3 regions of the Comamonas sp. 17RB genome follow, and region 3 is predicted to be linked to each of the others. Evidence: predicted binding sites of a transcription regulator. Region 3 holds the regulator's gene; each other region holds the start of a gene.
The links. Region 3 encodes sigma-54, which starts transcription at its own class of promoters, with help from an activator protein. Its sites were predicted from a motif close to TGGCANGNAANCTGCTTT; they were not measured.
Positions count from the first base shown of each region.

Region 1: QM470_RS00310 (CmpA/NrtA family ABC transporter substrate-binding protein) is a predicted target of sigma-54. The motif match lies at 8,471-8,488, and genes of this name have one in related genera.
Region 2: QM470_RS12510 (circularly permuted type 2 ATP-grasp protein) is a predicted target of sigma-54. The motif match lies at 7,600-7,617, and genes of this name have one in related genera.

Region 1 is NZ_JASHHY010000001.1:60,359-71,098, forward strand. Features, by position in the region: gene QM470_RS00295 (NADP-dependent isocitrate dehydrogenase) at 219-2,450, shown strand; partial or broken gene QM470_RS00300 (autotransporter domain-containing protein) at 3,034-6,714, shown strand; gene QM470_RS00305 (nitrate regulatory protein) at 7,018-8,304, shown strand; gene QM470_RS00310 (CmpA/NrtA family ABC transporter substrate-binding protein) at 8,739-9,977, shown strand; gene ntrB (nitrate ABC transporter permease) at 10,017-10,740, shown strand, end outside.
Region 2 is NZ_JASHHY010000006.1:186,838-197,577, reverse strand. Features, by position in the region: gene ahpF (alkyl hydroperoxide reductase subunit F) at 1-1,027, opposite strand, end outside; gene ahpC (alkyl hydroperoxide reductase subunit C) at 1,126-1,689, opposite strand; gene bfr (bacterioferritin) at 1,976-2,452, shown strand; gene QM470_RS12525 (thiamine pyrophosphate-binding protein) at 2,516-4,252, opposite strand; gene QM470_RS12520 (DUF4148 domain-containing protein) at 4,630-5,001, shown strand; gene QM470_RS12515 (alpha-E domain-containing protein) at 5,040-6,005, opposite strand; gene QM470_RS12510 (circularly permuted type 2 ATP-grasp protein) at 6,052-7,578, opposite strand; gene QM470_RS12505 (DNA internalization-related competence protein ComEC/Rec2) at 7,686-10,106, opposite strand; gene QM470_RS12500 (RidA family protein) at 10,269-10,727, shown strand.
Region 3 is NZ_JASHHY010000013.1:19,073-29,812, reverse strand. Features, by position in the region: gene QM470_RS20265 (THUMP domain-containing class I SAM-dependent RNA methyltransferase) at 1-173, opposite strand, end outside; gene QM470_RS20260 (hypothetical protein) at 314-685, shown strand; gene QM470_RS20255 (ribokinase) at 737-1,750, opposite strand; gene QM470_RS20250 (RNA polymerase factor sigma-54) at 1,954-3,519, opposite strand; gene lptB (LPS export ABC transporter ATP-binding protein) at 3,574-4,353, opposite strand; gene lptA (lipopolysaccharide transport periplasmic protein LptA) at 4,350-4,991, opposite strand; gene QM470_RS20235 (thiol:disulfide interchange protein DsbA/DsbL) at 5,146-5,796, opposite strand; gene QM470_RS20230 (SPOR domain-containing protein) at 5,866-6,555, opposite strand; gene argS (arginine--tRNA ligase) at 6,574-8,283, opposite strand; gene QM470_RS20220 (sigma-70 family RNA polymerase sigma factor) at 8,579-9,130, shown strand; gene QM470_RS20215 (FecR domain-containing protein) at 9,123-10,097, shown strand; gene QM470_RS20210 (TonB-dependent siderophore receptor) at 10,295-10,740, shown strand, end outside.

The DNA.
Region 1 (10,740 bases), on a different contig from region 3:
GCCGGTGGTGAAGTCGCAGCTTGTGCATCGCAGCATAAAACACCGTTCCGTAGTGTGGAAGCTGGTGCTAAACTCAAGTCTTATACAAGAGTTGGGATTGCGATCGCAGGCCCGCTCTTGTGGTGCGCTACACAGATAGCGAGCCGGGCCTACCCGCCCGGTGCCAATACGCCACGCGCGCAGGCGCGGTTTTTGAACCCTAGACAACAGACCACAACATGTCTTCATCCTCCAAGATCATCTACACACTGACTGATGAAGCACCGATGCTGGCAACGTATTCGTTGCTGCCCATCGTGCAGGCGTTCACGCGCTCCGCTGGCATTGACGTCGAAACCCGCGACATCTCGCTGTCCGGCCGTATCCTGGCCCTGTTCCCCGAGCTGCTCAAGCCCGAGCAACGCATCGCCAACGACCTGGCCGAACTGGGCGAACTGGCCAAGAAGCCCGAAGCCAACATCATCAAGCTGCCGAACATCTCGGCCTCCATTCCCCAGCTCAAGGCTGCCATCAAGGAACTGCAAGGCAAGGGCTACGCCCTGCCCGACTATCCTGATGTGCCCGCCAACGACGTGGAAAAAGACGCCAAGGCCCGCTACGACAAGGTCAAGGGCTCGGCCGTGAACCCCGTGCTGCGCGAAGGCAACTCCGACCGCCGCGCACCGCTGTCGGTCAAGAACTACGCCCGCAAGCACCCCCACAAGATGGGCGCCTGGACGGCCGACAACAAGGCCCACGTGTCCCACATGGACGGTGGCGACTTCTACGGCAGCGAAAAGTCCACTGTGGTGGGCAACGCCGGCAATGTGCGCATCGAACTGGCCACCACCGCCGGAGCCACCAACGTCCTCAAGGCCACCACCAAGGTGCTGGCCGGTGAAGTGATCGACGCCTCCGTCATCAGCAAGAAGGCCCTGCGCAGCTTCCTGGCCGCACAAGTGCAAGACGCCAAGGACCAGGGCGTGCTGTTCTCCGCCCACCTGAAGGCCACCATGATGAAGGTCTCCGACCCCATCATCTTCGGTCACGTGGTCTACGCCTACTACGGCCCCGTGCTGGACAAGCACGCCGCGGCACTGGCCGAGATCGGCTTCAACGCCAACAACGGCATCGGCGACCTGTACGCCCGCCTGGACAAGCTGCCCGAAGCCAAGCGCGCAGAGATCGACGCCGACCTGAAGGCTCTGGCCGCCGACCGCCCCGCTCTGGCCATGGTCAACAGCGACAAGGGCATCACCTGCCTGCACGTGCCTTCCGACGTGATCGTTGACGCCTCCATGCCCGCCATGATCCGCGACTCCGGCGGCATGTGGAACGCCGAAGGCAAGCTGCAAGCCGCCAAGGCCGTCATCCCCGACCGCTGCTACGCTGGCGTCTACCAGACCGTCATCGACGACTGCAAGAAGCACGGCGCGCTGGACCCCGTCACCATGGGCACCGTGCCCAACGTGGGCCTGATGGCACAAGCTGCCGAAGAGTACGGCAGCCACGACAAGACCTTTGAAATCGCCGAAGCCGGCACCGTGCGCGTGGTCGATGAATCTGGCGCCGTGCTGCTGGAGCAAGCCGTCGAAGCCGGTGACATCTTCCGCATGTGCCAGGCCAAGGACGCTCCCATCCGCGACTGGGTCAAGCTGGCCGTCACCCGCGCCCGTGCCTCCGGCATGCCCGCCGTGTTCTGGCTGGACGAAAACCGCGCCCACGACGCACAGCTGATCAAGAAGGTCACCACCTACCTGAAGGACCACGATCTGTCCGGCCTGGACATCCAGATCATGTCGCCCGTCAAGGCCACCCAGTTCTCGCTGGACCGCATCCGCAAGGGCCAGGACACCATCTCCGTCACCGGCAACGTGCTGCGCGACTACCTGACCGACCTGTTCCCCATCCTGGAACTGGGCACCTCGGCCAAGATGCTGTCCATCGTGCCCCTGATGAACGGCGGCGGCCTGTTCGAAACCGGTGCCGGCGGCTCCGCCCCCAAGCACGTGCAACAGTTCGTGGAAGAAGGCTTCCTGCGCTGGGACTCGCTGGGTGAGTTCATGGCCCTGGCCGCTTCGCTGGAACACCTGGCCGGCTTTGCCAAGAACCCCAAGGCCCAAGTGCTGGCCGACGCCCTGGACGCTGCCACCGGCCGCTTCCTGGACGAAAACAAGAGCCCCTCGCGCAAGCCTGGCGCCGGCATCGACAACCGCGGCAGCCACTTCTACCTGGCTTCGTTCTGGGCCCAGGAACTGGCCAAGCAAGGCAAGGACGCCGAGCTGCAAGCCGTGTTCAAGCCCGTGGCCGAATCCATGGTGGCCAATGAAGCCAAGATCGTCGAAGAGCTGAACGCCGTGCAGGGCAAGCCTTCGGACATCGACGGCTACTACCGTCCCGATGAAGCCAAGACCGGCACCGCCATGCGCCCCAGCGCCACGCTGAACGCCATCGTCGGCAAGCTGGCCTAAAGCCAGGTCTTGTGCCCTGCCCCGATGAAGGGGCGGTGGCGACAGCTACCAAAAACCGGCCGTCCCTTTGCGGGGCGGCCGGTTTTTTTATATGCCACGCACAAGGCCTTTAGGGTGTTGGGGATGGCTTCTGTGCACAGAAAAAAACTGGGGTGGCTATTCGAAAGCGAAAGCAACGCCTCCGCACTTCACACAGCGGGACATATCTAGCGCCCTGCGACGAAACAGGCTATGCGGACAAGCACTCATCAACAACTGGCGGAGATACCCAATTTCAGTGATGTGCAAAGTAACAACCTGTTTGTAAGATTTGAAACCTGACCTGCGTCAACCAGCCTTCATCTCGGCGCGCACCTGAGTCTCCGCACTCACTCGCTTCTTACACGCTCCTGTTATGCCTCACTTTTTTGATTGGCAGCACTTGCCGCTGCATGCCCGGTTGGTGTCCGCCTTTCGAATGGGTATTCCCGCGGGATGTCTGCCATCCACCCTCACCCGGCAATGCCTGGCTGCCTGTCGCACGCTGCTGGTGTGCTTATTAGGATTACTGCTGTGCAGCAGCTATGCATTGGCCCAGCAGGTACCCACCGTCACCGGCGTTAGCCCCAACAGCGGCCCCACGGCCGGCGGTACCTTGGTCACGATCACCGGCAGCAATTTCATCCCGGGCGCTACTGTAGTGTCGTTTGGAGCCACGCCTGCCACCGGCGTTACCGTCGACAGCCCCACACAGATCACCGCCACCGCTCCTGCCGGCTCAGCAGGCACCGTGGATATCACCGTAACCACGGCTGGCGGTACCAACGTCACCAATACTGCAGACCAATACACCTATGTGGCAGCGCCAACGGTGACCAGCATATCGCCCACCAGCGGTCCGGCAACGGGTGGCACCACGGTGATCATTACCGGCACCAATTTCAGCGGTGCGGCGGCAGTGACTTTCGGTGGCACGATGGCATCTGGCTACACGGTCAACAGCACCACGCAAATCACGGCCACGGCACCGGCAGGTACGGGCACGGTCGATGTGCGCGTGACCACGGCCGGCGGTACCAGTGCCACCAGCGCAGCGGACCAGTACACCTATGTGGCAGCGCCAACGGTGACCAGCATATCGCCCACCAGCGGTCCGGCAACGGGTGGCACCACGGTGATCATTACCGGCACCAATTTCAGCGGTGCGACGGCAGTGACTTTCGGTGGCACGGCAGCATCAGGTTACACGGTCAATAGCGCCACGCAAATCACGGCCACGGCTCCAGCGGGCACGGGCACGGTCGATGTGCGCGTGACCACCGCTGGTGGCACCAGTGCCACCAGCGCGGCAGACCAGTTCACCTACACGTCACTTCCAACCCTGTCCATCAACGACGTTTCGATGTCGGAAGGCAATAGCGGAAGCACACCGATGACGTTCGCGGTGACGCTGAGTGCGGCCAGTGCCTCTGAAGTGACGGTGAATTACGCCAGCAGCAACGGCACCGCCATTGCAGGAGCTGACTACATCGCGGTGAGTGACACTCTCACCTTTGCAGCGGGGCAGACAAGCAAAACCCTCAGCGTTCCCATTCTGGGAGACACGGTTGTGGAGCCGCACAAGGCGTTTTCCATCACCCTGAGCAATCCTTCGAACGCCACCCTGACTAAAGCCACCGGCACCGGCACCATCCTCGATGACGACGCTGCCGCAATCACCATTGCCGACGTAAGCCTGCCGGAAGGCAATGCTGGCACCTCGGTGATGACGTTCACCGCAACACTCGACAAGGCAGTGTCTGGCGGATTCACAGTCAATTACGCCACCGCCAATGGCACAGCCACCACTGCCGACAATGACTATGTCGCGGCAACTGGCACGCTGACCTTCGCGGGGACTGCTGGCGAAACACGGACATTCACGGTCACGGTCAACGGAGACACACGTGTAGAGGCAAATGAGACCTTCACGGTCAGTCTGAATACGGTGAGCAATGCTGCTGTTTCTATTACAGACATCGCCGTGGGGACCATCGTCGATGACGACACTGCTGCAATCACCATTGCCGACGTAAGCCTGCCGGAAGGCAATGCTGGCACCTCGGTGATGACATTCACCGCAACACTCGACAAGGCAGTGTCTGGCGGATTCACGGTCAATTACGCCACCGCCGATGGCACAGCCACCACTGCCGACAATGACTATGTCGCGGCAACTGGCATGCTGGCCTTCGCGGGGACTGCGGGCGAGACACGGACATTCACGGTCACGGTCAACGGAGACACACGTGTAGAGGCAAATGAGACCTTCACGGTCAGTCTGAATACAGTGAGCAATGCCGCAGTTTCTATTACAGACACCGCCGTGGGGACCATCCTCAATGACGATCAGGTGGTATTGCCACCTGTAGCCTCGCCCTTTACCCACACGGCACCCTATAACGCAGGCACAGCACCCGCCATCACCTTCAGCGTGACCGCCCATGTGACCAACACCCCTATCAGCTATGCAGTGGGATCGGCCAGCACTACGCAGGGTGGCTCGGTCAGCATCAGCAATACAGGCCTGGTGACATACACCGCACCGGTAGGCTTCAACGGCACGGACCTTTTTACGTACACCGCTACCAATGCGGGCGGAACGTCCATGCCGGCGACAGTGAGCATCACCATCGCTGCCGATGTCCCTGCGGCACCTTCCGTCTCGGTAAGCACTGGCCCCAACCAGCCAGTAACGGTCAACGCCACAGCCAACGCCACGGGCGCGCCGTTTACGGGCTTGGTGGTGCATACCCAGCCTGCCAGCGGCAGCGTGGCGGTACAAGGCATGAATCTGATCTACACGCCCGCCGCTTCGACCCAGGGCACCATCAGTTTTGCCTATACCTTGGCCAACGTCGGCGGCACATCGGCACCGATCACGGTGACCGTGCAGGTGGCAGCCCGCCCTGACCCGACGGCCAATGCCGATGTACGCGGCCTGAGTACCGCACAGCAACAAGCCTCCGTACGTTTTGCTGGGGCCCAACTGCTGAACTTCACCCAGCGCCTGGAGCAACTGCGCAACCCGCAGCAACGCCAGGCGTTCCAAAACGGCCTGCAACTGGCCATGCCCCGTGCTGGCAACAACAGCATTCGCAACTGCCAGAACGTGCCCAGCATGCTGGGCCAGCAGGACTGCATTGCCCGCCAAGGGATGGACAGCGGTTCTGCCCTGGCCCCACGTTGGGGCCGCACGGCCCAGCCAGATGCGCTGGCCGCTGTCGAAGGGCTGAACGCCGAGCAAGCCTACGCCAGCCGCCTGGACAGCGAAACCGCCAACGCCCCGGCCACCTTGGGCAGCGCCCAACGCAACCTGGCCCAGCGCGCCGTGGCGCTGGGGGCAGGCACTACGACCCGCAATACCCGGGTCAACGCTGATGAGCCTCTGCCCGAACCAGGCAGCGCCGAGCGCCCGCGCCTGGCCTACTGGACCGCGGGCATGCTGGACTGGGGCTTTGCCGATGCCAGCAAAGGCCAGGACGACGGCTTGCGCTTCACCACCAGCGGCGTGACCATGGGCTTGGACTATCTGGTCAACGCCCAATGGACGGTGGGCATGGGCATGGGCTTTGCCTATGACCGCACGACCATTGGCGGCGAAGGCAGCCGCAACCACAGCAAGGGCGTGAGCACCGCGCTATACGGCAGCTGGAGCCCGGCCCCCGCCTATTTTGTGGATGGTGTGCTGGGCTACAGCCGCCTGCGCTTTGACAGCCGCCGCTGGGTGGCCGATGCCGGCGAGTTTGCCCAGGGTGAACGGGATGGTTCGCAGTGGTTTGCCTCGGTGTCCGCAGGCTATGAATGGCGCACGCAGCAGATGCTGCTCTCTCCCTACGGCCGCCTGCAGTGGGCCCGCAGCAACCTGGACGCCTACACCGAAACCGGCGCCGGCTGGCATGCACTGCAGTTTGGCGAGCAGCGCATCACCAGCACCTCGGCGTCGCTGGGTCTGCGTGGGGAAACCAGCCATGACACCCGCTGGGGCCAGCTGATGCCGTTTGGCCGCCTGGAATTGCAGCACGACTTTGACCACCAGTCCGACGTGCGCATTGCCTATGCCGACCTGAATGGGTCGCAAGGCTATGCCATCAGCAGCAGCCCCATCGGCCGCAACCGGGTGCAAGTAGGCTTTGGCAGCCGCCTGCAGTCGCGCATGGGTACGTTTGCGGCGGAGCTGCAGTTCACCCGCAGCAACACCAGCTTCCAGCGTGGCATGCGGTTGCTGTACACCACACGCTATTGAGCGCATCGGAAAGCGGGGATGGGCACAAGGCTTGCTCCGCATTCAGCGCCCGGTTGCTGACCAGCCGCCCTGCAGGGCGGCTTTTTCTTGGGTGCGCTGGAAGGGAATGTGTGTGGGTGGGGCTACGGTCAGCGGATGAATCTAGCGCCCAAAGCCATGAAAAGCAGAGCAACTTCAATTGCACATGGCAACCAGCTCGCTCCGATAGCCATCGCCACTCCCATGATCACATGGCTTACGCACATGCACCACCATGAGGCACAGAACTTGCTGCCTCCACGGTAAAGCACCGCACGCCCCACCATGACTTCTGCCTTGCATTACCTGATTGCCGTTCGCCGCTGTGAAATGGGCGAACTGGAGCAACTGCTGCATACCAGCACCCTGGTGCGCCAGCTGGGTGCGCTGATCCATGCGCTGCAGGCTGAGCGCGGCCTGTCCAACATCGTGCTGGCCAGTGGTGGGCAGCGCGGCACCAGCGTTCGGCTGGCGCAGGTCCAGACAGCGGACCGCTGTGCAGCACAGTTGCACCAGGCACTGGCGCAACTCGATCTGAATGCCTTCCAGGGCGGTCACGGTGCGCGGCTGTTCAACCATATTGCCTATGTGTTGCAGGGGCTGGACGCCTTGCCCGCGCTGCGCCAGCAGGTCGGCGCGCTGGCGCTGACACCCGATGCCGCCACCGCGGCCTATATCCGCCTGATCGCAGGCCTGCTGGCCGTGGTCTTCGAGGCGGCCGACAGCGCCACCGAGCCCGGCATTTCCCGCCTGCTGGTGGCCATGTTCCACTTCATGCAGGGCAAGGAACTGGCCGGCCAGGAGCGTGCCACCGGGGCCGCGGCCTTTGGCAGCGGCAGCAGCCAGGCCGCGCGCCAGCAGCACTGGCTGCATCTGATCGACGCACAGGAGCGCTGCTTCCAGGTGTTTGCCGATTGCGCACCCGCCACACCATTGGCGCTGTGGGAAAAGACCCAGCACCACAACCCCGAGCTGCTGGTGATCGAGCGCATGCGCCGCATGGGCTGCACCGCCGCCACCGGCCAGGCCTTGGATGCCGAGTTGAGCACGCCCTGGTTCGACGCCTGCACAGCCCGCATGGATGCCTTGTATGCCATCGAGGTGCAACTGGCCGACGAGCTGCAGCAACGCTGCACCGCCCAGCTGCAGGCAGCCCGACAGGCGCCGGAACCGCGAGCACTGTTGCAGCGCAGCGCCGGTGCGGGTGACGCCCCTGCCCCCACAGCGCCCGACGGCCTGCCCGATTTCTTCCATGCACCAGCCCCCGAAGCCACGCTGCAACTGGGTAACAGCCTGGCACCTCAGCTGGGCCAGTCGGTGCTGAGCCTGGTTCAGGAGCAATCCCAGCGGCTGCAGGCCATGCAAGCCGAACTGGAAACCGTGCGCTCCGCCCTGACCGAGCGCAAGACGCTGGAGCGCGCCAAGGGCCTGCTGATGGCGCACCGCCAGCTCAGCGAGAGCGAAGCACACAAGCTGCTGCGCCAGACCGCGATGAACCAGAACCGACGCCTGATCGATGTGGCCGAGGCCGTGCTGGCCATGGCCGATCTGCTGCCGCCGGCACAGGGTTGACCTGCCCGCACACCAGCCGAAACGCACCAACACACAGCAGCACCGGCGTCGCCCCCCTGCTGCAGCGCACCAAAACCGCGCTGCCATCCGCCAAGATGCGTACTGCAAAGCGCATCACCGCGCTCCATAAGCGGTGCTTCCCTGGGGAAGCCTGCCGTCGAAAAGCTGGCACGGTTTCTGCATTCCTCGGCAGTGAATCCCGGCCAACGGCGGTCTGGAATCAGCCCCCACACACAGGACAACGGCGTCCCCATCCCCTGCGCAGCGCAGACGGATCGGGACGCCGTTGTGCTTTGCAGCGCTGGAAACAGCCCCGTGGTGGGATCCGTCGTTCCGTTGAAAAAGCATTCGCCCCACGCACTGGAAGGAGCCGAACCATGGCACAGCACACCCCGGATACCGCTTGCACTCCCCCATCCACCCCGGCAGACCCCATGGAAGCGGGCAGCCGCCGCCAGTTTCTGCGCCAGGCTGGCGGCATCGCCGCAGGTGCCGCCCTGTACACCCAACTGGGGCATGGCGGCGTATGGGCCGCCGGATCGGACGCTCCGGAGAAGAAGGAAGTGAAGATCGGCTTCATCCCGCTGACGGACTGCGCCAGCGTGGTCATGGCCTCGGTGCTGGGGCTGGACCAGAAGTACGGCGTCAAGATCATCCCCACCAAGGAAGCCAGCTGGGCCGGCGTGCGTGACAAGCTGGTCAACGGCGAGCTGGACTTCGCCCATGTGCTCTACGGCCTGGTCTACGGGCTGCACCTGGGTGTGAGTGGCCCCAAGAAGGAGATGGCCGTGCTGATGACGCTCAACCAGAACGGCCAGGCCATCACCCTGTCCAAGAAACTGGCGGACAAAGGCGCAGTGGATGCCGCCAGCCTGGCCAAGCTCATGGCCAGCGACAAGCGCGAATACACCTTTGCCCAGACCTTCCCCACCGGCACCCATGCCATGTGGCTCTATTACTGGCTGGCATCGGCCGGGATCGACCCGCTCAAGGACGCCAAGGTCATCACCGTGCCCCCGCCGCAAATGGTGGCCAATATGCGCATTGGCAACATGGATGGCTTCTGCGTGGGCGAACCCTGGGGCCATCGGGCCATCATGGACAACATTGGTATCACCGCCGTCACCACGCAGGACATCTGGCAGGGCCACCCTGAAAAAGTGCTGGGCACCACAGCCGAATTCGCACAGAAAAACCCCAACACGGCGCGCGCCGTGATGATGGCCATTCTGGAAGCCGGCCGGTGGATCGATGCCAGCCTGCAGAACAAGCTGAAGATGGCCGAGACCATTGCCGGCAAAGCCTATGTGAACACCAGCGTGGACGCCATCAACCAGCGCATCCTGGGCCGTTACCAGAACGGTCTGGGCAAGACCTGGGACGACCCGAACCACATGAAGTTCTTTGCCGATGGCGCGGTGAACTACCCCTACCTGAGCGACGGCATGTGGTTCCTGACCCAGCACAAGCGCTGGGGCCTGCTCAAGAGCCACCCCGACTACCTGGCCGTGGCCAAGCAGATCAACCGCACCGACCTGTACAGCCAGGCCGCGTCGCAGCTGAAGGTGAACGTGCCCAAGGACACCATGCGCAGCAGCAAGCTGATCGACGGCGTGGTGTGGGACGGCAAGGACCCTGCCAAGTACGCCGACAGCTTCAAGGTCAAGGCCTGAGCCTCTGCCCCTCTTCATTGATCTATCAGGAGAAGCACCATGGTCAGTGCCATCTTTCATTCCCCGCGCGGTGATGCAGCCCCACCCCAGGGCGCCATCGCCACAGCGGCCGCCAACGATGCCATCCACGGCACCCCTGCCACGGCACACACCGGCACCACTGCTCACGTCCCTGCCGCCGCAACCAGCATTACGCCGCCCGCACCTTCGCGCCTGCGCCAGCGGCTGGCGGCACTGGCGCAGACCGTGCTGCCTCCCGTCATGGGCCTGGCACTGCTGGTGGGCCTGTGGTCGCTGGTGTCAGGCAGCACCGGTCGGGCCATTCCAGGGCCGCTGGACACCTGGCAGCAGGCCGTCGAGGTGTTCAGTGACCCGTTCTACCGCAACGGCCCCAACGACCAGGGGGTGGGCTGGAACGTGCTGGCCTCGCTGCAGCGCGTGGGCCTGGGCTTCGGGCTGGCCGCGCTGGTGGGAATTCCGCTGGGCTTTGTGATCGGGCGCTTCCGCTTTCTGTCACGCATGTGCAACCCGCTGATCAGCCTGCTGCGCCCGGTCTCGCCGCTGGCCTGGCTGCCGATTGGCCTGCTGGTGTTCAAGGGCGCCAATCCCGCCGCCATCTGGACCATCTTCATCTGCTCCATCTGGCCCATGGTCATCAACACCGCGGTGGGCGTGCAGCGCGTGCCCCAGGACTATATGAACGTGGCCCGCGTGCTGAACCTGAGCGAATGGAAGATCGCCACCACCATCCTCTTCCCCTCGG
Region 2 (10,740 bases), on a different contig from region 3:
TCACACCCTTGGTGCGGTACTGCTCTTCACCGGGCACGTTCATATTGCGCCAGCGGGCACCGGTGGACAGGATCACGGTCTTGGCCTTCAGGCTGGCACCGGATTCGGTCTGCACCTCGATCAGGCCACCTTCGGTGGCTGCCGGAATCAGCTTGGCCGCACGCTGCTGGCTCATGATGTCCACTTCGTAGTCACGGATGTGGGCTTCCAGCGCCGCCGCCAGCTTGGGACCGTCGGTCTTGCTCACCGAGATGAAGTTCTCGATGTCCACCGTGTCCAGCACCTGGCCGCCCACGCGCTCGGCAGCGATGCCGGTGCGAATGCCCTTGCGGGCAGCGTAGATGGCTGCTGCTGCGCCGGCAGGGCCTGCGCCCACCACCAGCACGTCGAACGCGTCCTTGGCGGAAATCTGGGCCGCCGCACGGGCCACCGCACCGGTGTCCACCTTGGCAACGATCTCTGCCAGTTCCATGCGGCCCTGGCCAAAGCGTTCACCGTTGACGAACACGGTGGGCACGCCCATCACTTCGCGTTCCTTGACCTCATCCTGGAACAGGCCGCCGTCGATGGCGGTGTGCGTGATCTGGGGGTTCAGCGCCGACATCAGGTTCAGCGCCTGCACCACGTCCGGGCAGTTGTGGCAGGACAGCGAATAGTAGGTCTCGAAGTGCAGCGGCACATTGATGGCCTTGATCTGCTCCAGCAGATCCGCCGATTCCTTGGAGGGATGGCCGCCCACGTGCAGCAGGGCCAGCACGAAGGACGTGAATTCATGGCCCAGGGGCACGCCGGCAAAGCGCACACCGGTTTCCACGCCGGGGTTGTTGATCGCAAACGAAGGCTTGCGCACCGCCAGATCGTTGTTTTCGACCACGGTGATCTTGTCGCTCAGCGCCACCAGATCGGCCAACAGAGACTTGACTTCACCGGCGGCCTTGCTGTCATCCAGGGTTGCGACGATCTCGAGCGGCTTTTGCAAGCGTTCCAGATAAGCCTTGAGTTGGGTTTTGAGGTTGGCGTCCAGCATATTAGTCAAATCCTATTAATTATTTATTTCGATAGTCTGCGTTTGCTTGGTGGAAAAAAAGCCCGGTCAGGCCCGGGCTTTTTTCTGCGGGCAAAGGCTTAGATCTTGCCGACCAGGTCCAGGGAAGGAGCCAGGGTAGCTTCGCCTTCCTTCCACTTGGCGGGGCAGACTTCACCGGGGTGGGCGGCCACGTACTGGGCAGCCTTGACCTTGCGCAGCAGGTCTTCGGCGTCACGGCCGATGCCTTCGGCAGTGATTTCCATGGCCTGGATCACGCCTTGGGGGTCAATGATGAAGGTGGCACGGTCTGCCAGGCCTTCGCCTTCGCGCAGGCAGTCGAAGTTCTGGCTGATTTGCCAGGTGGGGTCGCCCAGCATGGTGTACTGGATCTTGGCGATGGTGTCCGACGTGTCGTGCCATGCCTTGTGCACGAAGTGGGTGTCGGTGGAGACGGAATAGACTTCCACGCCCAGCTTCTGCAGTTCAGCGTAGTGGTCGGCCACGTCACCCAGTTCGGTGGGGCACACGAAGGTGAAGTCGGCGGGATAGAAGAAGAACACGGCCCACTTGCCCAGGACGTCCTTTTCGGTCACTTCGATGAACTTGCCGCCCTTGTAGGCTTGTGCGGTGAAGGGCTTGATCTTGCTGTTGAGCACGGACATTGTGTTGTTTCCTTTCAGTGAATCGGAGGTACTGCTTGAACTAAGCACTGGGTCAAGTGTAGGACAAGCAACCGATAAACTCAATCGATTGACTCGATCATATTGATTGAGTGTAGCTATCAAAAACTACCGTATCGATAGCCATCGGCAGACCGCTGTGCAGACACCGAATGCAAACGCGATTCAGCATCAAACGCAGCCCATCCCCATTATTGGGGGCAAAGATGTCAAGCGCGTTGTCATGCAGGACAATCGCCCCACAACAGCGACCGGAAGGAGCCCCCACATGCAAGGCGACACACAAGTCATTGCCTGCCTCCAGGCACAACTCAAAAACGAACTCACCGCCATCAACCAGTACTTCGTGCACTACCGCATGTTCAAGCACTGGGGTTTCGACAAGCTGGCCAAGGTGGAATACAAGGAATCCATCAGCGAGATGAAGCACGCCGACGTGCTGATGGACCGCATCTTCATGCTGGACGGTCTGCCCAACCTGCAGGACCTGGGCAAGCTGCAGATCGGTGAAGACGTGCCTGAATCCCTGACCTGCGACCTGCGCCTGGAACAGGCCGCCCAGCAGACCATCAAGGAAGGCATTGCCGCCTGCGAAAGCGTGCAGGACTATGTCTCGCGCGATCTGCTGCAAGAGATCCTGGAAGACACCGAGGAGCACATCGACTTCCTCGAAACCCAGCTGGACCTGATCGAAAAGGTGGGCGTTCAGAACTATCTGCAGTCGCAGATGAGCGAAGCGGACTGAAGCTCCTGCTTTCCATGCAAAACGGGCCCACAGGGCCCGTTTTTTCATGCACCGCCGAATGGCTCAGCCATGCGCCTTCTGGTTTTGCAGCGCGTTTTCCCGGATGGTGGACAAGGTGGCGCGGGTGGTGATGACTTCCGGGCTGAGCGGAATCTCGATCAGCGTGCCCGTGGGTGCCGCCAGCGCGCGCTGCAGTGCGGCTTCGAAGTCGGCAGTACGCTCCACCCGCTCGGCCGCATAGCCATAGGCCTGGGCCAGCGCGCAGAAGTCCGGATTGCCCAGCGTGGAGCCGCTGACATGGCCGGGGTACTCGCGCTCCTGGTGCATGCGGATGGTGCCGTAGATGCCATTGTTCAGCAGCACGATGATGCTTTTGCCGCCATGCTGCACTGCCGTCGCCAGCTCCTGGCCATTCATCAGGAAGTCGCCGTCCCCGGCGATGGTGAACGCCGTGCGCCCGGTGATCAGATTGGCCGCAATCCCGGCCGGCACGCCATAGCCCATGGCGCCGCTGGTGGGCGCCAGCTGGGTCTTGTGGCCCTTGCTCCAGCCGTGAAAGCGGAAATAGCGGTGCACCCAGCTGGCAAAGTTGCCCGCGCCATTGGTGATGGCTGTGTCCTGCGGCAGCAGGCGCTGCAGCGTGGCAATGATGGCCGGCATGTCGATGGCGCCGTCCTTGGCCACATCCAGCCCCGCCAGCGGCTGGGGCTGCAGATTGGCTTCATAGTCGGCATGGGCTGCCGCCGTCCAGGCGGCCCAGGGCACACTGGCCGGGGCTTCCAGTGCCGCCAGCGCCCGGGCTGCCGCAGGCATGGTGGCGCACAGCGGCAGATCGGCGCGGAAGACACGGCCCAGTTCCTCGGCACTGGGGTGGATGTGCACCAGCTGCTGCACCGGGCGCGGCGACTGCAGCAGGGTGTAGCCGCTGGTCGTCATCTCGCCCAGGCGTGCACCGATGGTGATCAGCAGATCCGCCTGCTTGATGCGCTGGGCCAGCGCCGGGTTGATGGCAATGCCCACATCGCCGGCGTACAGCGGGTGGTGGTTGTCGAAAGTGTCCTGGAAACGGAAGGCATTGCCCACCGGCAACTGCCAGCGCTCCGCAAAGGTCTGCAGGTCTTGCGCGGCCTGCGGCGTCCAGCCCGGTCCGCCAGCGATCACAAACGGTTGTTTGGCCTTCAGCAGCAGCGCACGCAATTCCTCGGCGCCCTGTGCGCCGATGTCCTGGTGCACCGTGGGGGCGGCAGGCAGGGCCTCGCCAGAGACCACCTGGGTCAGCATGTCTTCGGGCAGCACCAGCACCACGGGACCGGGGCGGCCTTGCAGGGCCGTGGTGAACGCACGGGCAATGTATTCGGGAATGCGGCGGGCATCGTCGATGCGTTCCACCCGCTTGGCCATGCCCCGCGTGCCAGGGCCGAAAAAGGTGCCGAAATCCACTTCTTGGAAGGCTTCGCGGTCACGCATATCACTGCCCACGTCACCAATCAGCACCACCATGGGGGTGGAATCCTGGAACGCCGTGTGGATGCCGATGGAGGCGTTCGTCGCCCCCGGACCGCGCGTGACCATCAGCACCCCGGGCTTGCCGGTGAGCTTGCCGTAGGCGTCCGCCATGAAGGAGGCTCCGCCCTCCTGGCGGCAGGTGATGAAACGGATGCGGTCGCGGTGGGCGTGCAGGCCATCGAGCACATCCAGATAGCTTTCGCCGGGCACGCCAAAGGCCATGTCCACGCCCTGGGCGATCAGGCATTCGACGATCAGGTGGCCTGCGCTGCGTGGTGGGGTGGTGGAAGGCATGGCTTGTCTCTTTCTGTGTCAGGGGGAGAAAACGGGAGGGCAGCCGGCGGGGAGTCGTACCCCGCACGGGGCTGCGCCAGCGGCCCCGTGATTATGCGAAGGATGGGAGAGCAGACAGTTGGTGGAACCCGCAGCACCCCCTGCCTGCCTGTCGCACAGCCGACAAGGCCCCTGCGCCGCCGCGGGCCGGCAAGTGCGGCCTTGCGCCCACCCTGCACTCGCCTTGTCCCCCATTTGCCCCCGCCATTCACGCCGCCAGCACGTCGGTACATACTGCGCCGCCCCGGTTTCGTCGCAAGGCGCTGTGCCTGGCTGGCGCCCGGCACGACAGTGCAGGCATGCGGCAACGTCGCCGTGTTTTTTGCAGGAGCCCTGCCATGTCGCAGTACACCCCATCCCTTTCGAATACGCCACTCTGGCATCTGCGCACCGCCTTGCTGTGCGCCACCATGGCCGGCGGCATTGCCACCGGCAGCCTGGCACAGGAGCGCAGCGAAGCACCGGTGGTGGCCGCCGCCGCCAGCCAGACCATGCCCGCCGCGCCTGCGGCGCAGCCGGGTCGCACCCGTGCCGAGGTGATTGCAGAGCTAGAGTGCGCCCGCGCCTCGGGCGAGCTGGAAGCCATGGTCTTGCGCTCCTACGGCCAGCCCACACCACCGCTGCGCCCCGAAGCCTGTGCACCGGGCGCCATGGCCAGCATGGCCCCTGGCCCGCATGCGGCGCACCCGACACCACGGTCTGGTTACTGAACGCGCAGGGCCGCCAAGCGCGGACCCCGCGCCACCGTTCACACCAGCTCCGGCGCCAGGAAGTCGCGGCTGATCTGCCCGCCCAGCAGGTTGACCCGGTCCAGGAACTGGGTCAGGTAGGCGTGCAAGCCGGTGTCCAGAATTTCCGTGATGCGCCCATATTGCAGCTGGGCCAGCAGCAGGCCGGCACTGCGCAGGCTCTCGCTCATTTCCTGGTGCCCCACCTGGCGCAGGTTGTCCATCAGCTCGTGCATGCTGGCGTGCAAGGAACGCGGCATATCGCGACGCAGAATCAGCAGCTCGGCCACGCGCTCGGGCGTGATCACATCGCGGTAGACCTTGCGGTACACCTCGAAGGCCGAGACGCTGCGCAGCACCGCGCTCCAGTGGTAGAAATCGAACTGCTGCTGCCCCACCTGGCGCAGATCGGTACCGTGGTAGTCGCTCTCGATGGCGTGGAACTTCACATCCAGCAGGCGCGCCGTGTTGTCCGCCCGTTCCAGGAACGTGCCCAGCCGCACAAAGTGGAAGGACTCGTCCTGCAGCATGGTGCCCAGCGACACGCCCCGCGACAGATGGGAGCGGTATTTGACCCATTCAAAGAACTGCATCGGGTCACGCTCGAACCAGCCATCCTGCAGCTGGCGGTTCAGCTCCAGCCAGGTCTGGTTCTGGGTTTCCCACACTTCCGACGTCAAGGCGCCGCGCACCGCCCGTGCGTTCTCGCGTGCGGCCCGCAGGCAGGAGTAGATCGATGAGGGGTTGTTCTCATCGCGCACCATGAAGTGCAGCACGCCATCGCGCGTGACCTGGGTGTGGCGCCGGTCGTAGGCGGGAATCAGTTCACTGATGGACAGCACCCCCATCCAGTCCTTGCGTGCCATCTCGGCAGGCTGGGGCAGCATGGACGTGTCGTAGCTGACGTTCAGCATGCGGGCGGTGTTTTCTGCCCGCTCGGTGTAGCGGGACATCCAGAACAGGTGGTCTGCGGTACGGCTCAACATGGGAAACCTTTCAAGATCGTCATGGCAGGAATGCAAGCGGTGTTCATCACCAGCCCCCTCCCATGCTCTGCACCATGCCGCCCAGCTCCTGCACCAGCTCCGGTGAAGGCTGGCCCTGGGCCTGTTCGTTCAGCACCCAGGTGTCCTTGGTCCCACCGCCCTGCGAAGAATTGACCACCAGCGATCCGTCCTTCAGTGCCACGCGCGTCAGGCCGCCGGCCGCCATGCGCACGGTCTCGCCGCTCAGCACAAAGGGCCGCAAATCGATGTGGCGCGGCGCAATGCCGGCGTCCACCATCGTCGGGCAGCTCGACAGACTGAGCGTGGGCTGGGCGATATAGCCCGCCGGGTTGGCCAGCAGCGCACGGCGGAAGTCCTCGATCTCGGTCCGGGTGGCGGCAGGGCCGATCAGCATGCCGTAACCGCCGGCACCATGCACCTCCTTGACGACCAGCTCGTGCAGATGCGCCAGCACGTATTTCAGATCGTCCTGCTTGCGGCACAGCCAGGTGGGCACGTTGGAGAGAATCGGTTCCTCGCCCAGGTAGAAGCGGATCATTTCCGGCACATAGGGGTAGACCGATTTGTCGTCGGCGATCCCGGTGCCCACCGCATTGCAAATGGTCACATTGCCGGCGCGGTAGGCGTCCATCAAGCCAGCGCAGCCCAGGGTGGAATTGGGCCGGAACACCAGCGGGTCCAGGAAGTCGTCGTCCACGCGGCGGTAGATCACATCCACGCGCTGCAGGCCCCGCGTGGTGCGCATATAGACCACCTTGTCCTTGACGACCAGGTCCGGTCCCTCGACCAGCTCCACCCCCATTTGCTGCGCCAGGAAGGCGTGCTCGAAGTAGGCGCTGTTGTACATGCCCGGCGTCAGCACCACCACCGTGGCCGAATCGGATGCGGCCCGTGCCGGCGCACTGGCGCGCAGCGTATCCAGCAGCATGTCGGGGTAATGCGCCACCGGCTGCACGGCGTGCCGGGTGAACAGGTCGGGGAACAACCGCATCATCATCTTGCGGTTTTCCAGCATGTAGGACACGCCGGAGGGCACACGCAGATTGTCCTCCAGCACAAAGTACTCGCCTTCGCCCCGGGCATTGGGGGCGCGCACGATGTCGATGCCGGCGATGTGCGCATAGATGTCGCGCGGCACATCCACGCCCTCCATCTCGGGCCGGTACTGGGCGTTGTTGGCGATCAGGTCCCTGGGCACGATACCGGCCCGCAGAATGTCCTGGTCGTGGTAGATGTCGGCAATGAAGCGGTTCAGTGCCGTGACCCGCTGCACCAGGCCCGCCTGCATGCGCGTCCACTCCGCGCCGGGAATGATGCGGGGGATCAGGTCGAACGGAATCAGGCGTTCCGTACCCGCACCGTTGGCGTCTTTCTCCCCGTAGACCGCAAAGGTGATCCCCACGCGGCGGAAGATCATCTCTGCCTCTGCCGCGCGCGCTGCCATGGTCTGCGCCGGTTGCTGTGCCAGCCACTGCGCATAGGCTTTGTAGTGGTCTCGCACGTCACTGCCGTCAAACGGCAGCATGGTGTACATCTCGTCGTACTTCTGCATCGTGGGCCTCCTGGGGATTGCATAGCAAGTTGCGGGCCATAGCGATGCACTATGGGTATGACAGCCAGTTTAAGGGCTGCCACGCTCCGCCCCCTCCGGGCAAGCACTCACCGATCTGGTGCATGACTCCAGTAACGTGGGCGCAGACTGCGCTCACAGGCCACTGTCTGCGCCTGCACACCATTCCAGTGCGCCGCGCCGCATTGGGGCGTGCTCTGCACCACCAGGTCCTGGGCGGCATAGCGCCGCAAAACAGGCGCTGCAGGGTGGCCAAAACGGTTGCGGTAACCGGCCTGCACCACCACCGTGTGCGGCGCCACCGCCGCCAGAAACGCCGCGCTCGACGAGGTGCGGCTGCCATGGTGGGGTGCCAGCAGCACATCGGCCTGCAGGTTCTGGCCGGAGCGCAGCAATGCGGCTTCCTGCGCCGCCTCGATATCGCCCGTCAGCAGCACGGCTGCACCGTTGGCCGCCTGCACGCGCAGCACGCAGCTGGCGGCATTGCCGTCACCCTGCACGCCGGCCGTGGGGTGCAGCACCTGCCACAGCACCCCGTCCCATTCCCACTGCTGACCGGCCACGCAGGGCTGCCAGGACCGGGACAGGCGCTGGGCCAGCACCGCCGCGCCCGCCCCCACCAACTGCGCCTGGGGCTGCTGGGCCAGCACCGCCTCGGCTCCGCCCACATGGTCGGCATCGCCATGGCTGAGTACCAGCATGTCCAGCCGCTCCCCCAGGGCCTGCAACAAGGGCTGCACCACCCGGGCCCCGGCATCGCCTCCCGGCCAGGCCGGCCCGGCATCAAACAGCAGACTGTGGTGGGCCGTGCGCAGCAGCACCGCAGCCCCCTGGCCCACGTCCAGCGCCAGCATGTCCACCTCGCCAGGGGCGGGCCGGGGCGCCTGCCACCACAGCGCGGGCCACAGCAGCGGCAAGGCCAGCACCTTCCACTGCCAGGGCAGCGGCAGCACCAGGCCCACACCGGCGGCGATGGCCGCTGCGGCCGCCCACCACGGCGCCTGCGCCCGGGCGAGACTGGCCCAGGGCCAGGCGGACAGTGCCTCCAGCACCACCGCCATGGCCTGCACACACCAGGCCGCGGCCTCCCACAAGGGGTGCCAGAGCACCCCCAGCAGCGACAGGGGGGTGACCACCAGCGTCACCCAGGGAATGGCCAGCAGATTGGCCAGGCCACCGACCAGCGAAACCTGCCCGAAGAACAGCAGCGACAAGGGACTGAGCGCCAGCACCACCACCATCTGCTCCCGCAGCAACTGGTGCAATCGCTGTGCCCAGCCTGGCGGCTGCCACCCCGCAGTGCCCGACGCCAGCAGCACCCCCACGGCCACAAAGCTGAGCCAAAAGCCCGCCTGGCACAGCGCCCAGGGATCCCACAGCGCAATCACTGCCAGCACCACACTCCAGACCGCCCACCAGGGCCAGCGCCGGCCGGTGCTGTGCAGCAACGCCACCACCACCAGCATGCCCACCGTGCGCTGCGCAGGCAGTCCGCCACCGCTGAACAGTGCATAGGCTGCCGCCAGCCCCACGCCACCCCACAGTGCCGCCAGCGGCGCGGGCCAGCGCAGGCACAGCCACGGGCTGCAGCGCCACAAGGCCCCCAGCAGGCGCATCGCCAACCAGGCGAACATGGTGATGTGCAGGCCCGAAATGCTGACCAGGTGGGCCACGCCGGTGCGGCGAAACACCTCCCAGTCGGCGGTGTCGATGGAGCGCTGGTCGCCCGTGACCAGCGCCGCCACCACGCCAAAGGCACGGCGGCGATCGTTCGCGGCGTCCGGCTCGGCATCTGCCGCGCCCGGGACGGCCCCCTGGGCCACGATGGCATCGCGCACCTGCTGGCGCAGCGCTTCCACCGGGCGGCGGCCTTCGCCAGGGTCCAGCCGCAGGGGGGCGGTATTTTTGGGGCCGTCGCGTACATAGCCGGTGGCGCCGATGCCCTGGGCCCACAGCCACAGCTCCCAATCCCAGCCATGGGGATTGCGCGCGCCATGCGGGGCTTTGAGGCGCAGCGTCCAACGCCAGCGTTCGCCGGCCGAGACCGCAGGCCACGGCGCGGTCCCCATTCCGCGTGGCGCATACCATGTGACTTCCAGCCGCTGCGGCAGCTCCACAGCCTGTCCATTGGCCCGCTGTGCCTGCTCCACCACCAGTTGCATCCGCAGACCTTGGGAGCTGCGTGCCGGCAGGGCGTCCACCACGGCGATCACGTCCACATCCACGCCCTCCAAGGCTGGCGCAATGCGCTGGGCTTGCCGCCCCAGGGCCTGCCATCCCGTCAGCGCAAAGGACGCCGCCGCAGCGCAGACCACCATCAGAACCAGCAACCCCTGCTGCGTTCGCCGCGCGCCGGCGTGCGGCCACGCCCACATGGCCGCGCCCCCCAGCGGCACGGCCGCCACGCCCAGCACCGCATACTCCCACCCCGGCCACAGGGCAGGCTGCAGCAGCTGCAGCGCCACCCCTGCCGCGGCGGCCAGGGCCCAGATCGTGGGAGAAAGCCGCACTGCCGTGTACGCGGAAGCGAAAGACGGCTCCACTCTTGGCATACTGGCTGGCATGCGCGCGGTTGTCACCGACGGCCACGCACGCGCCGGAACCGCAGCACGCCCACGGGCGCCGCTGCGCGCCCTTCCCGCCCCGTTCTACCCACCATGCAAGGAACTCCCATGAGTGTCTACGACAAACTCCAAGCCCTGAACATCACCCTGCCCCCGCTGGCCGTCCCGGCCGCCGCCTATGTGCCATTTGTGCAGACGGGCAACCTGGTGTTTCTGAGCGGCCATATTGCCCGCAAGGACGGCAAGGTGTGGACCGGCCAGCTGGGCGGCGCCATCAGCACCGACGAAGGCAAGCTGGCCGCACGCGCCGTGGCGGTGGACCTGCTGGGCACGCTGCAGGTGGCCTGCGGCGGCGATCTGAACCGCGTCACCCGCATCGTCAAGGTGATGAGCCTGGTGAATTCCACCGCCAGCTTCACCGAGCAGCACCTGGTGACCAACGGCTGCTCCGAGCTGTTGGCCGAAGTGTTTGGCGACAAGGGCTCGCACGCACGCAGCGCCTTCGGCGTGGCACAGGTCCCCATGGGCGCCTGCGTGGAGATCGATCTGGTCGCCGAGATCGCCTGACCCGTTCCGTCGG
Region 3 (10,740 bases):
AGGCGGCTGTGCAGGTTGAGCAGCAGGGCGTCGCGCCACATGCCGCGCAGCATCACGCCGCCCCGGCCCACCAGCAGGTCTTGCCCGGTGGCGCCGGTGATGGCGTGGACCTCGTCGGCCAAAAAGCCCTCGACGCCGGCGGCGCAGGGCAAAAACAGGTGCAATTGGTTCATAGCAAGCCGCCAAGGATACGCGAGACACCCCGGCCACGGCGCGCGGTGGAGTTTCTGCGTCCCCCCTGTCCGGACCGTCCAGGCTCCCCTGCTGGCCTCCCGGACACTCCGCACCGCCGGGATTTGCGTACGATGCGGGCATGTCTACGCATTTCCTGACCTCTGTCCCGGCACTGGCCCGTGTCCGCCTGCTGCTGGCTGCTTCGGCCCTGGCCCTGCTCAGCGCCTGCCAGTCCGCGCCCACCCAGCCGGCAGCGCCTGCCACCGCCGGCCAGGCCATGCCCGCCGCAGCCACCGCACCTGCTGTGGCCGAACCCCAGCCGCTGGACGAAACCCCGGAGCCGCCGATTCTGGGCAAGCGCACCGACAGCCATGGCTGCAAGCCTTCCACCGGCCATGCCTGGTGCGAACGCACCAAGAGCTGCGAACGCCCCTGGGAGCTGGCCCTGCAGCGCGGCTTTGAAAACACCCCGGCGGGCTGGCACGCCTACTGCGACGGCAGCACCCGCTGAGCACGGCACGCCTGCAGCCCGGCACGGCGGCTGGCGTGCTCGCCCCGCCGCCTACTGCACATGCAGCGGGCTGGCCACGCCACCGGCCAGGGCTTCGACCTGGGCGCGCTGCGGTATGGAAGCCTGGGCGCCCACCTGGCCCATGCACAGGCTGGCGGCACGTATGCCCCACTGCACGGCGTCGCCCAGGGCATGGCCTTCGGCCAGCCGGGTGACCAGTGCCCCCAGAAAGCTGTCGCCCGCCCCCGTGGTGTCCAGCACCGGCAAGGCCAGCGCGGGATGGGTGCTGACACGCCCGCCGCACACGGCCACCGCCCCCTGAGCGCCCAGCGTGACCACCACCTGGGACACGCCCCGCGCCAGCAGGCGCTGGGCGCCGTCGGCTGCCGTGGCCGGGCTGTCCACCACCTGATCGCTGTAGGCGGCGGCTTCGACCTCATTGACCACCAGGGTGTGGACCAGGGGCCACCAGGCTTCGGGCAGCTCGCGCACCGGTGAAGGGTTGAAGACCACGCGGCAGCCAGCGCTGCGGGCCGCCTCCAGCACCTGCTCCAACACGCTGTCCGAGGTCTCGCGCTGCAGCAGCACGAAATCGGCCTGGGCCAGCACATTCAGCAGTGCCTCATCCGGCAGCTCCAGCAGCACATTGGCGCCGGGCACCACGCAGATCCGGTTCTGGCCATTGCCCTCCACCAGCACCATGGCCGCACCGGTGGAGACCCCGTCCAGCACCTGCACATGGTCCATGTCCACGCCGGCGTCGTGCAGCGCCAGCCGCAGGCTGTTGCCATGGTGGTCGCGGCCGACGCAGCCAAACAGCGTGACCTGGGCGCCGTGGCGTGCGCAGGCCACTGCCTGGTTGCCGCCTTTGCCGCCGGGCAGGTAGCGCAGGCTGTGGGCCATCACGGTTTCCCCGGCCCGGGGCACGCGTTCCAGGTGCAACACCGCATCCATGTGCAGGCTGCCCACCACGGCGATGCGGGCCACGCTGTGCGGGTGATCGGGTTCGGGCTGCGCCGACAGCAGCTTGCGAGGCAGCGCGGAAGAAGAAAGCGGTGCAACCATGGGGTGTCTCCTTTGCTGCCAACGGCCGTGGCATGTGCGGAATGAACCAAGGATGGCTGCACGATACCTCCAACTGCCGACGCTGCCCAGCCGGTTTGCACGGGTCTGGGGGATTGCGGCAACGCAGCATGCCCGCAGGGGCTCCGCCACCGCAGGCTGTGGCCTCACCGGGCGTCCCGCAGCCCTCTGCAGCCCCGCTGCGCTTACAGCGTCTTGCGCAGATTGGCCGGCGCGATCTTCAGCGCCTCACGGTACTTGGCCACGGTGCGACGGGCGCATTCGATGCCCTGCTCCTTGAGCATTTCGGCGATCTGGCTGTCCGACAGCGGCTTCTTGGCGTTCTCGGCCGAGACAAACTGCTTGATCAGCGCCCGCACCGCCGTGCTGGAGGCATTGCCACCGGTTTCCGTGCCCAGCCCGGAGCCGAAGAAATACTTGAGCTCGAAGGTGCCGTGCGGCGTGGCCATGTACTTGGCGGTGGTCACCCGGCTGATGGTGGACTCGTGCAGGCCCAGCTCGTCGGCGATGTCGCGCAGCACCAGCGGGCGCATGGCCAGTTCGCCGTGCACGAAGAAGTTCTTCTGCCGCTCCACGATGGCGCGCGACACCCGCAAGATGGTGTCGAAGCGCTGCTGCACGTTCTTGATGAACCAGCGCGCCTCCTGCAGGCGCTGCTGCAGGCCGGCATGGCCTTCGCTGCCCTTGTGGCCGCGCAGCGCACCGGCATACACATCGTGCACGCGCAGACGCGGCAGCACGTCGGGGTTGAGCTGCACGTTGAACTGGGGCGTGCCTTCGCTGGCACGGCGGCCGGCGCGGGTGACGATCACGTCCGGCACGATGATGTTGCGCTCCACATTGACAAAGCGCCGGCCGGGCCGGGGCTCCAGCCGGGCGATCAGTGCCATGGCCATGCGGGTGCGCTCCTCGCTGCTGCCCGTGGCCTGCATCAGGCGGCGCACATCGCGCCGGGCCAGCAGGTCCAGCGGCTGGGCGCAGATGGTCAGCGCCGTCTCCACCACACTGGCCTCGGCCTCACCGCGCTGCAGCAGATGGTTCAGCTGCAACTGCAGGCATTCGGCCAGCCCCTGGGCGCCCACGCCCACCGGCTCCAGGCTGTGCAGCAGCCGCAGTGCCACGGTGAAGCGGTGCACCAGCTCGTCGAGCTGTTCCGGGTCGTCCGTGCCGGCCAGGCCCTCGGCCAGGGACTGCAGCGACTCTTCGAGGTAGCCGTCGTCGTTCAGGTTCTCGATCAGGAAACGCAGCACATAGCGGTCCAGCTCGGACAGGTGCAGCGACAGCGACTGGCGCAGCAGGTGGTCGGTCAGCGATTCATGTGCACGGGCCAGATCCAGGGCGCTGACTTCATCGCCATCGCCGCCCTGTGCGTTGCGCGCCGGGGCATCGCCGCCCCATTCGCTGTCATCGGGGCGCAGTTCGCTGGTGCCGTCGCCCTCCCAGTCGGGGGCATCGTATTCCGTGCTGCCGGGGCCTTCCGCACTGTCGGCGGGCGCCTCCGCAGCCCCTGCCGTCAGCGCGCCATCGGCGGCATAGTCATCGCTCTGCGCCGGCGTATCCGACTGGGACAGGCCGAAGTCTTCGCGGGGGGCGTCGTCGCTGTCGACTTCCAGAAACGGGTTGTCGTCGAGCATCTGCTCGACTTCCTGCGCCAGCTCCAGCGTGGACAGCTGCAGCAAGCGGATCGACTGCTGCAATTGCGGCGTCAGCGCCAAATGCTGCGACACCCGCAGTGACAAACCAGGCTTCAACGCGACGCTCCCTCTCTGTGATCTTGTATGTGTCGTGGCGGCGGAAGTGGCGGGCTACATCCTGAAATGTTCGCCCAGGTAGACCCGCCGGACGTCGGCGTTCTCCACAATCTCTTCCGGTGTGCCCTGCGCCAGCACATGGCCGTCGCTGATGATGAAAGCGTGGTCGCAGATGCCCAGCGTCTCGCGCACGTTGTGGTCGGTGATCAGCACCCCGATACCGCGCTCCTTCAGGAAGCCGATGATGCGCTGGATCTCGATCACCGCGATGGGGTCGATACCGGCAAACGGCTCGTCCAGCAGGATGAAGCGCGGCTGCGTGGCCAGGGCCCGGGCAATTTCCACGCGGCGGCGCTCGCCACCCGACAGCGCAATCGCCGGCGAGGAGCGCAGGTGGTCCACGCGCAGCTCCTTGAGCAGATCGGTCAGGCGCCGCTCCACCTCGGCCTTGGTCAGGGGCTTGCCCTGTTCGTCCTGCTGCAGCTCCAGCACGGCGCGGACATTGTCTTCCACGCTGAGCTTGCGGAAGATCGAGGCTTCCTGCGGCAGATAGGACAGGCCCAGGCGCGAACGCTGGTGGATGGGCATGTTCGCCACCGAATGGCCGTCGATGTAGATGTCGCCGGCATCGCTGCGCACCAGGCCCACGATCATGTAGAACGAGGTGGTCTTGCCCGCGCCATTCGGGCCGAGCAAGCCCACCACTTCGCCTTTCTGCACGGCCAGGGACACGTCCTTGACCACCTTGCGGCTGCCATAGGACTTGGCCAGATGGTGCACTTCCAGGCGGCTGCTGGCGCCTGGGGCGGTCGGGGTGTCGGAAGAGCGGGTCACGGGTTGCGCAATTTCATGGTGTCCGAAGGCTTGAGCGGCTGCGCACTCGGCGCCACCGGGGCCTGCGGGGGCTGGGTCTTGGGCGCCAGCACGGCGCGCACGCGGCCACCGGAGCCGGCAGCCGCTTCCTCGCTGCCCGGCGTGGCGCGGCGGTTGCCGTCCACGGTGAACACATCGGTCAGGTTGTTGTAGGTGATGATGTTGCCGGTGATGTCGTCACTCAGCGTGGCGCCGGTGTAGCGACGCAGCTGGCCCCGCTGGATCAGGCGCACATCGTCCTTCTTGCCGTCGTATTCGATGATTTCGCCTTCGCCTTCCACGTACTCTTCGGGTGCACCGGGCTGGGTGTCGCGCTTTTGGCGGAAGAACGCGCGCTTGCCGGGGGCCGCCCAGACCTTGCCGAACTGGTAACCCTCGGCGTCCTGGCGCACTTCCAGCTTGGCGCCGCGCAGCACGATGGTGCCCTTGGTCAACACCACATTGCCCGTGAACGTGCTGACCTGCTGCAGCTCGTCATGGTGCAGCGCATCGGCTTCAATGTTCATGGGCTTGTTGCGATCGGCCTTTTCGGCCTGTGCCGTGCCCATGGCAGCTGCCAGGACCGTCAGCGCGAGTATCGGGAGGAGTTTGCGTGTCATGTGAGAAGGCATGAATCTTGCAGCCATTGTAGGGCACTGGTTTTCCCCAGGGCTGCCCTGTGGGCGACTCGCAGGGAAATCGACACAAAAAAGCCCGCTGGAAAGCGGGCTGTGTGCAGGGCGGTCAGGCCCTGCCGGGCGAAAGCGGGACCGCTCAGGCCTTGCGGCTCTGGTTGGCCAGGTAATCCACCACATTCAGCACGTTCTGCATGCTGCCGGCACGGGGGCCGTCGGTGTAGAACTTGCCGGCCACGCCCATGGAAGGCACGCCCTCCACATCGTATTCCTGCTGCAGCGCCGAAGCCTTGCGCACCTGGTTGGCCACGGTGAAGGAGTTGTAGATCTCCTTGAACTTGGCCACGTTCGCGCCCTGCTTGCCCACCCATTCGAAGATGGCGTCATCGGTGGCCAGCTTGTTGCGCTCCACGTGGATGGCGTGGAACACCTTGACGTGCATGGCGTCGAAGTTGTCCATGGCCTGCAGCGTGAAATACAGCTTTTGCTGGGGCACGAAGCTGGCGTTGAAGGCCACGGGCACACGGCGCACCACCACATGGGCGGGAGCCTTCTGCTTCCAGGCGGCGAATGCCGGCTCGAAAGCGTTGCAATGCGGGCAGCTGTACCAGAAGAACTCGACCACTTCCACCTTGCCGGCAGGTGCCTCGGTGGTGGCGGGCTTGGACAGTTTCACATAGTCCTTGCCTTCCTTGGGGGCGGCGGCCTGGGCATGGGCGGTCGCAGTGGCGCCCAGGGCCATGGCAGATGCGACCGAGGTGACGGCCAAGGAAAACTCACGGCGTTTCATCAAAGCTACTCCTGTTAGGGGATATTCACTGCCCAGTCAGAGCCGGGCCGTGGCAAAAAGTTCTGCCGGTCAGCGCTGCACGCGCACCAGGGCCGAATCCACCCCGGCGCCGTCGAGCTTGCCCTTGAGCTGCTCGGCGTCATCACGCTTGCCGAACGGACCCACCCGCACCCGGAACACGGTACGGCCGTTCTGCTCGCGCTCGCTCACGCGGGCTTCCCAGCCCAGCATGGCCAGCTTGGCGCGCTGGGCATCGGCGTCGGCCTGGGTGCGGAAGGCACCCGCCTGCACAAAGTAGTCGAAACCGTCCGAACCCGAGGCAGCGGCGGCCTTGGCTTCCGACTGCTTGAGCTTCTGGTTGGCCAGGTCCCCCAGCGGGTCGGCCGAAGAGGCCTTGCCGTCAGGTTTCTTGGCGTCCTGCACCGGTGGTGTGGCCGGCGGGGTGCTGACACCCGTGGCAGGGCCGCTGGTCGGTGGCGTGGTGGGCGTGGCCACCGGCGGCGCAGTGGGCGCCACGGGCTGCTGGGTCACCGGTTGCGTCTGCGTCTGGTTGGCCGGGTTCTTGCCGTACAGCGGCGAGTTCGGGTCCCAGTTCTTGTTGCGTTCGGCTTCCTTGGCCTCGGTGTCCTTGGGGGTCTTGGTCAGGAAGGGCACCGGCACCTTGGTCACATAGACCGCCACTGCCAGAGCGGCCCCCAGGCCGATGATGATGCCCAGGATCAGCCCGATCAGGGTTCCGCCACGTTGCTTGGTCTTCATAGTTTTGCGAGTCAATGCTTACATACGCTCGGGCGCGGACACGCCCAACACCGCCAGACCATTGTGCAGCACTTGTGCCGTGGCGGCGACCAGGGCCAGACGCGCCAGCTTGACCGCTTCATCGTCCACCAGGATGCGCTCGGCGTCGTAGTAGCTGTGGTAGCTGGAGGCCAGATCGCGCAGGTAGAAGGTCACGTCGTGCGGGGCATTGCCTGCGGCGGCGGCGCTCAGCATCTCGGGGTACTTGGCCAGCAGCAGCATCAGTGCCTGGGCCTGTGGACCTTCCAGCGCGGACAGGTCCACCTTCTCCAGCGCAGGCACGCCCGCGCCGCCGGCTTCCTGCCAGGCGCGCAGCACGGACTGGATGCGGGCATGGGCGTACTGCACGTAGTACACCGGGTTGTCGTTGTTCTGGGCCACGGCCAGATCGACGTCGAAGGTGTATTCGGTGTCGGGCTTGCGCGAGAGCAGGAAGAAGCGCACCGCGTCCTTGCTGGTCCACTCGATCAGATCGCGCAGCGTCACATACGAGCCGGCACGCTTGCTGATCTTCACTTCCTCGCCATTGCGCACCACGCGCACCATGGTGTGCAGCACATAGTCGGGGTAGCCCTGGGGAATGCCGACATTGGCCGCCTGCAGACCGGCGCGCACACGGGCGATCGTGCCATGGTGGTCGGTGCCCTGGATGTTGACGACCTTGCCGTAACCGCGCTTGAACTTCTGGATGTGGTAGGCCACATCCGGCAGGAAGTAGGTGTAGGTGCCGTCGGTCTTGCGCATCACGCGGTCTTTGTCGTCACCGTAGTCGGTGGACCTGAGCCACAGTGCCCCGTCCTGCTCGTAGGTGTGACCGCTTTCGATCAGGCGCTTGACCGTGTCTTCCACATGGCCGTTCTGGTACAGGCTCGATTCGAGGTAGTACTCGTCGAACTTGAGGTTGAAGGCCTGCAGATCCTTGTCCTGCTCGTTGCGCAGATAGGCCACGGCAAAGTTGCGGATGTTGTCGTAGTCCTCGACATCGCCGTTGGCGGTGAACTCGCGGTCATCGGCCTTGACGGTTTCCTTGTTCAGGAACGCCTGGGCAATGTCGGCAATGTAGTCACCGTTGTAGAAATTCTTGGCCAGCGGGTTCTCGCTGTCGGTCGGCCAGCATTCGTCACCGGGCTTGAAGCCCTTGGCGCGCAGCTGGGTGGACTTGGTCAGGGTGTCGATCTGCACGCCCGCGTCGTTGTAATAGAACTCGCGGTGCACCTTCCAGCCCTGGGTGGAATACAGATTGCTGATGGCATCGCCAATCGCCGCCTGGCGGCCGTGGCCCACGTGCAGCGGGCCGGTGGGGTTGGCGGAGACAAACTCGACCAGGACGTTCTCGCCACGGTCGGCCTGGAAGCCGAAGCGGGCGCCCTGCGCCAGCACTTCGCGCACGATTTCCTGCTTGGCAGCAGGCTTGAGGCGGATGTTCAGAAAGCCAGGACCGGCGATCTCGATCGCATCCACCCACTGCTGGAACGCGGGCGTGGCTTCCAGCGCGGCCTTGAGCTGTTCGCCCAGTGCGCGGGGATTGGCCTTCAGAGGCTTAGCCAGCTGCATGGCCGCCGTGCAGGCGAAGTCGCCATGGGCTGCCACCTTGGGGTTTTCAAATGCGGCGCGGGCGCCGGCGCCGGGCGAAAGTGTTTCGAGCTCGGCAGCCAGGGCTGCGAGCAAATCCTGTTTGACGGAAAGCATCGGGGGATTTTACGTGGCTGCCCATATCTTGCCGGCGGCCCGTGGCCACACCCTTGAGGCCGTGCTGTCGGCCAGGGGCCGGGCAGAGGGAGCCGGGGCCCGCTGAAACGCCCCGAAAAGCGGCATCCGCCCTTGCGCCACATACACAAACAGCTCCTCTTTTTACATTTTCACAAAACTTCGCTGACCGCCACGGGGCGCCGCCAGCGTGCCATTCCCCCGCACACCGTGGCGATGCCACTACACCACACCAAACAAATAACAATCATTCTCATTCAAGAATAGAATCGCCCGCATGTCCCCGCCGCATCCGCCGTTCGACCCCATGCAGCAGGCCCAGCAACTGTTCGCGGGGCACCACCCCTGGCTGCTGTCCCGGCTGAAGGCCCGGCTGCGCAACACGGCCGAGGCTCAGGACGTGGCGTCTGAAACCTTTTTGCGGGTGGTCGCTGCGCCGCAGCCGATGCGGATCGACGAACCGCGCGCGTTTCTGACCACCATTGCCCAGCGCCTGCTGTTCACCTTGTGGCGGCGGCGCGAGCTGGAGCGCGCCTACCTCGAAGCCCTGGCCCAGCGCCAGGACGAACTGGCCCCTTCCCCCGAAGAGCGTGCGCTGCTGCTGGAAACGCTGGAAACCATTGCCCAGGCCCTGGAGGGCTTGCCGCTCAAGGCCCGGCAGACCTTTCTGCTCAGCCAGCTCGATGGACTGACCTACCATGCCATTGCCGAGCAGCTGGGCATTTCGCACAGCACGGTGCGCCGCCACATGACCGAAGCATTTCGCCGCATTGCCATCGCCCAACTGCAGCAGCAGGCAGGCGTCCCCCGGGCGGCCCGCCATGGCTAGCCGCGCCAGTACCCCACTGGACAGCGCCACCGAAGCCGCGATCGGCTGGCTGGTACAGCTGCATTCCGGCGACATGGGCGCACCCGAGCGCAACCGCCTGGCGCAGTGGCTGGACGCCGACCCGCAGCACCGCACCGCCTGGGAACAGCTGCAGGCGCCGCTGCAACGGCTGCGCGTACCGCAGCCCGCCGCCGGGCGCCTGCTGAGCGACACCCTGGCCCGTGCCGAGTCCCGCACCCGCAAACGCCGCCAGGTGCTGCGCGGGGCCCTGGGCCTGGGCGGCGTGGCCGTGGGCGCCACCTGGCTGGCCGACCGCCACCAGCCCGTGGCGCAATGGAGCGCCGACCTGCGCACCGGTACCGGCGAGCGGCGCGAATTTCTGCTTCCCGATGGCAGCCGCCTCACGCTGGATGCGCGCTCGGCCGTGGACCTGGATTTCCGCCCCGGCCACCGCCGCGTCCGGCTGCGCCAGGGCGCCCTGCTGGCCGAGGCCACACCCCGGGCCGATCTCGGCCCGGCCTTCACCGTGCACACCGTGCATGGCCAGGTGCAGGCCCTGGGCACCCGCTTTACCGTGCGCCTGCAGGACACCTCCAGCCTGGTGGGCATGCTGGAGCACAGCGTGGAAATCACCACCGCCAGCGGCCAGCAGCGCCTGTTGCACGAAGGGCACAGCGCCCGCTTCAATGCCACGGACATCGAGGATGCCGACACGCTCAGCCCCGAAGGCACGGCCGCCTGGCGGCACGGCATGCTGCAGGTGCACGACCAGCCGCTGGCCGAGGTGGTGCAGGCGCTGCGCGCCTACCGCCCGGGCGTGCTGCGCATCGCGCCGCGTGCGGCGGCCCTGCAGGTCTATGGCACCTATGCACTGGACGACACCGACCGCGCCCTCACCGTGCTGGCCGAGACCCTGCCCATCACCGTGCACCGCGCGCTCGGCGGCTGGCTGGTGACGATCGAGTAGGGCCGCACGGAACAGAAACCGGGCATCCCGCGGGCTGCGGATGCCCCCACCCTCCGCAGCCACAGCGCTGCCATGCCCCCCGACCGGCTTCCCGTACCCTGCCCGCGCAAAAAAATGAACACTTTGTGCGGGCTGTTCGACAAGCCATGGACACCTTCAGGTTTTGTCCTTTGTCCACCTTTGTCGAAAGCCTTTGCATGCTGCACCCCTGCCCCCTGCCGTTGCGCGCCCTGGCCGCCGCGGCCCTGGCCTGCGCCTTGAGCGCCCACGCCCAGACCGCCACCCCCGCGGGCCCCGCCGCCACCACTTCCACCGCCGTCCGCAGCTATGACCTGCCGGCACAGCCCCTGGGCAGCGCCCTGGCCCGCATTGCCGCCGACAGCGGCCAGCAGATCAGCCTGGATGCCGAGCTGGTGCGCGGACGCACCGCACCGGCCGTGCGCGGCAGCTACACCGCCGAGCAGGCCGTGCGCGCCGCGCTGGCGGGCAGCGGACTGGAACTGGTGCGCACCGGCGCCGGCAACTGGTCGCTGCGCACGCAGTCCACGCCCGCCCCACGGGCGGCAGGCGAAGCCCCCAACCTGGGCGAAGTGCGCGTGAGCGCCGAGGCCACACGCAGCGCCACCACCGAGCACACCGGCAG